Regions from separate parts of the Aminobacter sp. BE322 genome, predicted to be linked through region 1. Evidence: predicted binding sites of a transcription regulator. Region 1 holds the regulator's gene; the other holds the start of a gene.
The links. Region 1 encodes LexA, which represses DNA repair genes until DNA is damaged. Its sites were predicted from a motif close to TGTTCNNNNTGTGTTCNG; they were not measured.

Region 2: the regulator LexA is predicted to act here: its motif matches at 3,259-3,276, upstream of J2X50_RS08250 (ImuA family protein).

Annotation. Positions count from the first base shown of each region.
Region 1 is NZ_JBNPXB010000001.1:122,080-126,228, forward strand. Features, by position in the region: gene moaC (cyclic pyranopterin monophosphate synthase MoaC) at 1-16, shown strand, start outside; gene J2X50_RS00585 (molybdopterin molybdotransferase MoeA) at 17-1,222, shown strand; gene lexA (transcriptional repressor LexA) at 1,329-2,045, shown strand; gene J2X50_RS00595 (ComEC/Rec2 family competence protein) at 2,403-4,149, opposite strand, start outside.
Region 2 is NZ_JBNPXB010000004.1:33,727-37,875, reverse strand. Features, by position in the region: gene J2X50_RS08260 (error-prone DNA polymerase) at 1-828, opposite strand, end outside; gene J2X50_RS08255 (Y-family DNA polymerase) at 825-2,294, opposite strand; gene J2X50_RS08250 (ImuA family protein) at 2,236-3,237, opposite strand; gene J2X50_RS08245 (metallopeptidase family protein) at 3,430-3,852, shown strand; gene J2X50_RS08240 (DUF1737 domain-containing protein) at 3,886-4,092, opposite strand; gene J2X50_RS08235 (HpcH/HpaI aldolase/citrate lyase family protein) at 4,114-4,149, opposite strand, start outside.

The DNA of each region.
Region 1 (4,149 bases):
CAAGGCTGTCGACTAGATGGCGCTGCTGCCGGTCGCCGACGCGCTTGAACGCTTGCTCGAAGGCGCTGCCCCGGCGGGTACCGAACGTATCGGCCTCGACGAGGCTTCCGGACGTGTGCTTGGCGCGCCGCTCCGCGCCTTGCGCACCCAGCCCCCCTTCGATGCCTCGGCCATGGACGGCTATGCGGTGATCGCGCAGGACATCGCCGACCTGCCCGCCCGGCTTGCGGTGATCGGCGAGGCGGCTGCCGGGCGGCAGTTCGCAGGGAAAATCGCGCGCGGCCAGGCCGTGCGCATCTTCACCGGCGCGCCGGTGCCGGCCGGCGCGGACACGGTGGTCATCCAGGAAAACGTGCGCGATCTCGGCAACGGCGAGGTCGAGGTGGTCGAGCCGACCGCGCCCGGCCGCAACATCCGCCTCAAGGGCCTCGACTTCAGCGAAGGCGACCTGATCCTCGACGCCGGCCGCCTGATGGACCCCGCCGCGCTGTCGCTCGCGGCGGCCGCCAACCATCCGACGCTCGAGGTGCAGCGCGCGCCGCTGGTCGCGATCATCGCCACCGGCGACGAACTGCTGCCGCCAGGAAGCTCGCCCGGCCCCGACCAGATCATCTCGTCCAACGCCTACGGCGTGGCGGCCATTGCCCGCTCGGTCGGCGCCCGCGTCCTCGATCTCGGCATAGCGGCCGACAAGACCGGATCGATCTCGGCACTCGTCCGGCAGGCGCTCGACGCCGGAGCCGAGGTGATCGTCACCCTCGGCGGCGCCTCGGTCGGCGACCATGACCTGGTGCACGGCGTGCTGACCGGCCTCGGCATGAAGCTCGATTTCTGGAAGATCGCCATGCGCCCGGGCAAGCCGCTGATGTTCGGACGGCTCGGTGACACCCGCTGCATCGGCCTGCCCGGCAACCCGGTGGCGAGCCTCATCTGCTCGCACCTCTTCCTGAAACCGGTTCTGGCGAAGCTCGGCGGGCGGCCCTATGCGCCGGACATCCGCGAGGCCGTGCTCGGGGCGCCCATGAAGGAAAACGACCTGCGCCAGGACTACGTGCGCGGCGTGGTGCGCAAGACCGACGCCGGCCTCGTCGCCGTGCCCTTCGGGGTCCAGGACTCGTCGATGCTGCGGACACTGGCCGACGCCAATTGCGTCATCATCCGCGAGCCCTTCGCAGCGGCCGCCGAATCTGGCACTGGCTGCCTGGTGCTGATGCTGCGCTGAGCGCCCCTCGGCGCCTTCACCAAAATTTAATCGGTTGCGGAACACAACTGGAACATATAGTGTTTGTTCCGGGTTTGTTTTTCTTTCGATTCCCTTGGGGGCAGCGATGCTGACGCGCAAACAACACGAGCTTCTGCTGTTCATCCATGAGCGGCTGAAGGAGGCGGGCATCCCCCCGTCCTTCGACGAGATGAAGGAGGCGCTGGACCTCGCTTCCAAATCGGGCATCCATCGCCTGATCACCGCGCTCGAGGAGCGCGGCTTCATCCGGCGCCTGCCGAACCGCGCGCGCGCGCTGGAAGTCATCCGCCTGCCCGACTCGATCGCGCCGGGCCTCAACGCCGCCAGGAAGTTTTCGCCCAGCGTCATCGAAGGCAGCCTGGGGCGCAAGCCCGAGCCGTCACGCGCGCTTTCGGCCGGCAATGACGACGATGCAGGCGCGGCGGTCGCCATCCCGGTGATGGGACGCATCGCCGCCGGCGTGCCGATCGACGCCATCCAGCACAGGACGCATTCGATCTCGGTGCCGCCGGACATGATTTCGGGCGGCGAGCACTATGCGCTCGAGGTCAAGGGCGATTCGATGATCGAGGCCGGCATCTTCGACGGCGACACGGTCATCATCCGCAATGCCAATAGCGCCAATCCGGGCGAGATCGTCGTTGCCTTGGTGGACGACGAGGAGGCGACGCTCAAGCGCTTCCGCCGCAAGGGCGCCTCGATCGCGCTCGAGGCCGCCAATCCCGCCTATGAAACCCGCATCTTCGGCCCCGACCGGGTCAAGGTACAGGGCAAGCTGGTCGGGCTGATCCGGCGCTACTAGGGCAATTCCAGGAAAAGTGCGCAGCGGTTTCCGTCCGGAATTGCTCGGACCAAAGAGATGGAGCGTCTTCGCGGTCCGATGAATGGAGGAAATGCCCTGATCCCGCCTCGGGCCGGTCGGGATCGTCATCTTTCTGGGTTGCAGCGAGGCCGGGCCAGAGCGGCGGGCATTCCGACGAATGCAATTCCGCAGCCAAGAGCGTTGCCGCTTTTGATCGAAAAGCCAAAACGGCCTATCTCTTTGGTCCGAGCAACTCCGACGGCAAACCGCCTCGCATTTTTCCGGGAATGGCTCCCGCTGCTTTTTCTTGGCCTTGTTCATGCGACGCCCGACGATTCCGTCGGGCTGCGAGATGCTTCATGGCGCGGCCTTCTCCGGCGGCGGCTTTGCACGGTCCCGGCGGAATGGCGGCAGTCCGCGTGCTTCGCGCGAGAATGCCCGGTGCTCATGCCACGGCCGGTAGGGCGCGGCTATCGCCTTCTGGATTTCGATTTGACGGACCGCCGCCTCTCCTTTTTCAGGCAGGTACGCGGCGACGCTGCCTAAACGCGCCAGGTCGCGCTTGCTGACGACGGTCGCCGCCGAATTCGCGCAGGGAGCCCGCGCCGTCGCATCGTCGATCACGATCAGGCTCGCCACGGCGCAGGCACGCTTGGCTGCCGCCGCATTGCCGGCATGGGCGATCACGGCGCCTGAAGGGTGCTCGATGGTGCAGAGGCCACCGTCGCAAACGAAGGCTTCCCTGCGGTCCGCTTTTTCTCCTCCTTCCTGGGGCAAGGCTGGCTCGCGCGGCGTCGAAGCATCCGACTTTGCGATTGCGGCCGTTACGGTCGAAGGCTTGCCGCCCGCGCCAACCGGGCCGACCAGTTCCTCCGCAACCAGGGCCCTCTTCCAGCTGTCGGTGATGAAGTCGCTCGGACGTGCGCGGTTGACCGCCAGCCTGCCGCCCGCCGTCGGCACCCCGACCAGCCGGCCGTCTTCGGAGATCAGTATGTCTGGGATCCTTGCCTCGCCGAGCAGCAGCAATCCGCTTGCGGCGAATGGCAGGGCTGCGAATCTGAGCCAGGTGGTCGCCATCGAGGCGATGCAGAGCGCGACCGACACCAGGATCACCGCGCGGGCGGAGATCAGGCCGACGGCGTCGACCGGCGACCGCTCGGAGAACCATTGCGCCAGGGCGACCATGGTGGCCAGGCCGCGCCCCATCGTGTCGAGGAACAGGCCGTCCAGGCCGAGCGGCATCAGCACGCCGGCAGCAACCGCGAAGGGCATCACCAGCACCGAGACGATGGGCATCACGGCCAGGTTGGCGAAAAGGCTGAGCGGCGAGATGCGCTGGAAATTCCAGGCCCCGAACACGCTGGTCGCCAGCCCGGCGATCAGCGAGGTCGCAAGAAGCCCGACCGCCAGCGTCCAGAGCTTGCGCCACAAATTGCCCGCAAGCGAACGCTGGATCGCCGGCTGCACCCGCTCGGCCTGCCTGTCCGACCACCAGCCGTAAGCGCCGACCAGCGCCGCGGTGGCCGCAAACGACATCTGGAAGCTCGGACCGACCACCTCGTGCGGGGATACGAGAATGACGATGATGGCCGAGATCGCAAGGTTGCGCATGGTCAGGGCGACGCGGTCGAACAGCACGGCCGTCAGCATCACCGCAAGCATGATGAAGCTGCGCTGCGCCGCCACTTCGGCGCCGGAGATGGAAAGGTAGCCGCCTGAAGAGGCCAGGGCCGCCAGGGCGGCGTATTTCTTGACCGGATGCCGGGACGCGAAGGCCGGAAAGGCCGCGAAACCGAGCCGCAGGCCCAGCATGACGGTTCCGGCGACCATGGCCATGTGCAGGCCGGAAATGGAGATGATGTGGTAGAGGCCCGTCCGCCGCAGCGCTTCGTTGACCTCCTCCGGAATGCCGCCGCGCACGCCGACCATGAGTGCCGCGGCGATTTCGCCCTCCACGCCGCCGATCCGGTCGCGGACGCGCTGGGCAATGCGGTCGCGCAGGTTTCCAAGCCAGGCCTCGATCGCAAGGGCGAGCGGAACAGGCTGCGCGTCCGCGACCAGTTCCGGTCCCTTCATGAAGAACCCGCTGGCGCCGATGCCGTCG
Region 2 (4,149 bases), on a different contig from region 1:
GAGCCCCGATTCCGTCGGCTCGTCGGGATAGTTGTACTGAAGCTCCTTCAACGAGAAATGCAGGCTGGCGGCGAAGCGCAGGGTCTCGGCGAGCGCCTCCGGATGGCGGCGGAACAGCCGCGCCATCTCGATGGGCGTTTTGAGATGACGCTCGGCATTGGCTTCGAGCCCGAAGCCCGCTTCCGCGACCGGCACGTTGAGGCGGATCGCCGTCAGCACGTCGTGCAGCGGCCGCTGGCCCGGCACATGGTAGAGCGCATCGTTGGTCGCCATCAGCGGCAGGCCGACAGCCTGGGCCATGGCTGCCGCCTGCTCTATCCTGAAGTGGTCGCTGCCGCCGAAGGCGGGCGCGACGGCCAGCCAGAGCGCATTTCCGAAACGCTTCTTGAGCAGCCGCAGCAGCGCCATCTCCTGCTCGACGTCGCCGGCAAGATTCGGAAGCACGGCCAGGGACAGAAGATCGCCCCACTCGAGGAGATCCTCGTGGCGCAGGTCGGGGGCGCCCTTTTCGCCGCGCATGTTGGCCTGGGTCAGCATGCGGCAGAGATGCCCCCAGCCCTCGCGGTCCTGCGGATAGGCGAGCATCTGCGGCGTGCCGTCGGAAAAGACCAGCCGGCAGCCCGGATGGTAGGGGAGCTTCTCTTCCTCCGCCATCTTCCAGGCGCGGACGACGCCCGCCACCGTGTTGCAGTCGGCCAGGCCAAAGGCCGAAAAGCCGAGAAACTTGGCCGTCGTGGTCAGTTCCTCCGGCGTCGAGGCGCCGCGCAGGAAGGAGAAGTTCGAACGGATGCCGAACTCGGCATAGCCTGGGGCAGAGACCGCGTTCATGCGAAGACCCCGTGCAGGAACCAGCGCGGCACTGCCTGCGCGCTGTAGAGGCCCTGCCTGTAGAGCCAGTAGCGGCGGCCCTCGGCGTCCTCGATGCGGTAATAGTCGCGCGTCGGCGCATCGGCGCCCTCGCGCCACCATTCCGGCGCGATGCGCTCCGGCCCTTCGGCGCGGGCCACGCGATGCAGTGCCCGACGCCAGCGGAAATTGAGTGGCGGCCCGTCGGGCACCTCGGTGGCCGGCACCTCGATGGGCTCGGGCACCCGGAACAGCCGGATGGGGCGCTCGGCCGGCCGGGGACGCTTGCCAACGGGCTGCACCTCCCTGGCCGGGCGCCCGGCCGCACCCTTACGTGCCTCTTCCAGGGCGTAAGGGATGGCGGGTGCGGCGCGTTCCGGCAGGTGACTGTCGACGGCAACGGCTTCGAGAACCGCGGCCTCGCCGAGGCGGGCGCCGATGCGATCGGCAAAGATTGCCAGCTCCTCGCCGCCGTCGTCGACCTCACCGGCGAGATCGGCCTGGCGGGCGTCGAACCGGGCCGTCGACAGGGCCGAAAGGCGCACGAGATCGAAACCGTAGCCGGCATCGATGGTTTCGCCCAGCGTCGCCAGCCGTTCATGGAACAGCCTGCGCACCAGCGTGGGTTCTCGAATGGGACGCGAGGCGCCGACCGCTATGCGGCTGACCATTCCGTCGACCCGGAACAGCAGCAGTTCGAGCACCCGCGCCCCTTCCTCCCTGCGCTCCAGGTCCGCCTTGAGGGTGGCGGCGAGCAGGCCGACCAGCCGCTCGATGTCGTCGATGAGCGACAGCGGGTCGGCGAGATGGCGCTCGACCGAAAGCGGCGCCACCGGCAGGCGCGGCGAGATCGCCTCCTCGAGCCGGCCCAGCGCCTGGTCGAGCCGTTCGATGAGTTCAGCGCCGAAACGCCGGACGAGCGGTGCGCGCGGACCGTCCATGATCGCGCCCACGGTGCGCAGCCCGACGCTTTCGAGGCTCGCCTTCGTGGCAGGATCGATCCGCAGCGCCGACAGTGGCAGGCGGGCCAGGAAACTGCACTCGCTGCCCGGAGCCAGGATGTGGCCGGTGGCGAAGCGGGCGGCGGCCCATGCCGCGCCCGGTGTCGAGGCGAGGCCGGCGCGCACGTCGAACCCCTGGTGGAAGAACCGCATCATGAGGTCGTTGAGCAGTGCCTTTTCGCCGCCGAAGAGATGGGCGCAGCCGGTGATGTCGAGGAACAGTCCGTCGGCACCGTCGATGGCGACGAGCGGCGTGTAGCGGTCGCACCAGTCGGCCAGCCCTTCGAGCAATCTGCGATCGGCCTCGGGATCGGCTTCGACCACGTCGATGTCGGGATGCATGGCGCGCGCCTCGGCAATGCCCATGCCCGGCTTCAGCCGGAGCGCTTCAGCCTGCGCGTCGAGGCCGGCGATGCGCTGGGTGTTGTTCTCGCGGTGGCTGGTCACCAGCGGCTTCGCCGCCTGCGGGCTTGAACGCCAGGACCGCCCCAGCCTGCGCCGGAGGACGCGTTCGGCCGCGAGATGGGGAAACCACAGCGACACGATTCTCTGGACTTCTCTCTGCGAGGGTGCGTGCATCGGGGTTCCATTCCAGAATGAAGCTGCCCGGCAGAGCGGTACGGCTCTTGCCGATCTCGACAGCGAATGCGGGCGCGCCGATAGAGCCGGCGAGCGGGCCGAGAAGTGTCTGCCGCAGGGTGGCCGGCGCGGGTGCTGCGACCAGCCTGACGGGGGCGGCGGTGGGCTCCGGCTCGGCCGACTGGCGCAGCAGGAAGATGGGACGGCCGCTGTCTTGCGCCCGCCGGTGCAGGCGGCGCGTCGCCGTGAGGTCGACGCTGCGCGGATTGCCCCGCATCTCGACCACGATTGTCGCGATCTCCTCGATGCGGGCCGCCTCCTCGGCGATCCAGAGCACGTCGGCCGGCTTCGGCGCCTCGGCGAACAGCAGGCTTTCGGCCAGAATGCCGAAGAACCTGCCCAGTCCTGGCACGTAGGGAAGCCCCGCCTCGCGGAAAATCTCGGTCGTGCCGACCCACAGGACCAGATCCTGCGGCCGCGACCGCTCCCTGAGCATGCGGCTGACCAGGCAGAGGGCGAGCCCTGCGGCAGCCCCGGCATTGCGGGTTTCGGTTCCGTGGATCTCGGTCAGCGCCGCCCGAGGCAGGCCGCCGCCCAGGATTTCGTCGAGGCGTTCGACGCCGGTCGGCAGGAAGAAGTCGCGCGCCGAGGCAAGACCGTTGCGGCGGACAAGCAGACCGGCAACAGGCTGGCCGGCGGAAGACTGGCCGTCGGAGGGCGGGGCCAGCCTCTCGGCCAGCGTCCCCTCGATCTTCGCTATCTTCCGGCGCAGGGCAAAAACGACGTCCCGCGCCACGGCGCTGGTCGCCATGTCGGTCTGCCTTCCTCAATATGTTCACGTTATGTTCTCATAGATTCCAGAGCCATCGAGGAGAGTCAAGCCGATTCGATGAGAATCTATTCCTCTCCGGGCAAGTGCCTCCGGCGCCTAAATCATCCCCGCCACGGCAAAGGCCTCGTAAGGCGTGCGGTGAAAGGCTATATGCCCTCAAAAGGAAAAAGAATGGCCCGCATCTACAAGACCCGCGCCTGGCACGACCAGCTGTCGCCCTCGATCGAGGAGATGGAGCTCCTGGCGCTCGAAGCCTATGCCCACCTGCCTGAAGAATTCCGCGCCCTCACCGGCGACGTCGTCATCCAGATCGCCGAGTTCCCGACCGACGAGATCATGGACGACCTGTCGCTGGAAACGCCCTTCGACCTGCTCGGCCTGTTCGAAGGACGCGGCATCGCCGAGCGCTGGAACCCGCAGACCGGCGAAGGCCCCAACCGCGTCACCCTCTACCGCCGGGCGATCCTCGACTACTGGGCGGAGAACGAGGAGACGCTGGGCGACATCGTTACCCATGTGCTGATCCACGAGATCGGGCACCATTTCGGCCTTTCCGACGACGACATGGAAAAGCTGGAAGCGTCGGTCGACTGAACGCGGCGCCCCATTCATCAGGCGCCTCCCGGCTTAGAAATCGCCGAGCTTGATGCCGGGATCGTATTCGACGCCGTCGACGTCCTTCACCACGGCCTGGCCGCAGCGCATCGTCTTGGTCTCGGCATCGAAGGAATAGGTGGGCGAGCCGAACAGGTGCCAGCCCTTGTTCAGCGCCGCCGTCACCTTGTGGCAGAACGTGGCGTCGTCGGGACCGGTCAGGAAGCGGTAGAGTTTCATGCTTGTCTCCGCATCGCGCTGTCAGTTCTTCAGCTTCTCGATCATCGCCGCCCGGGC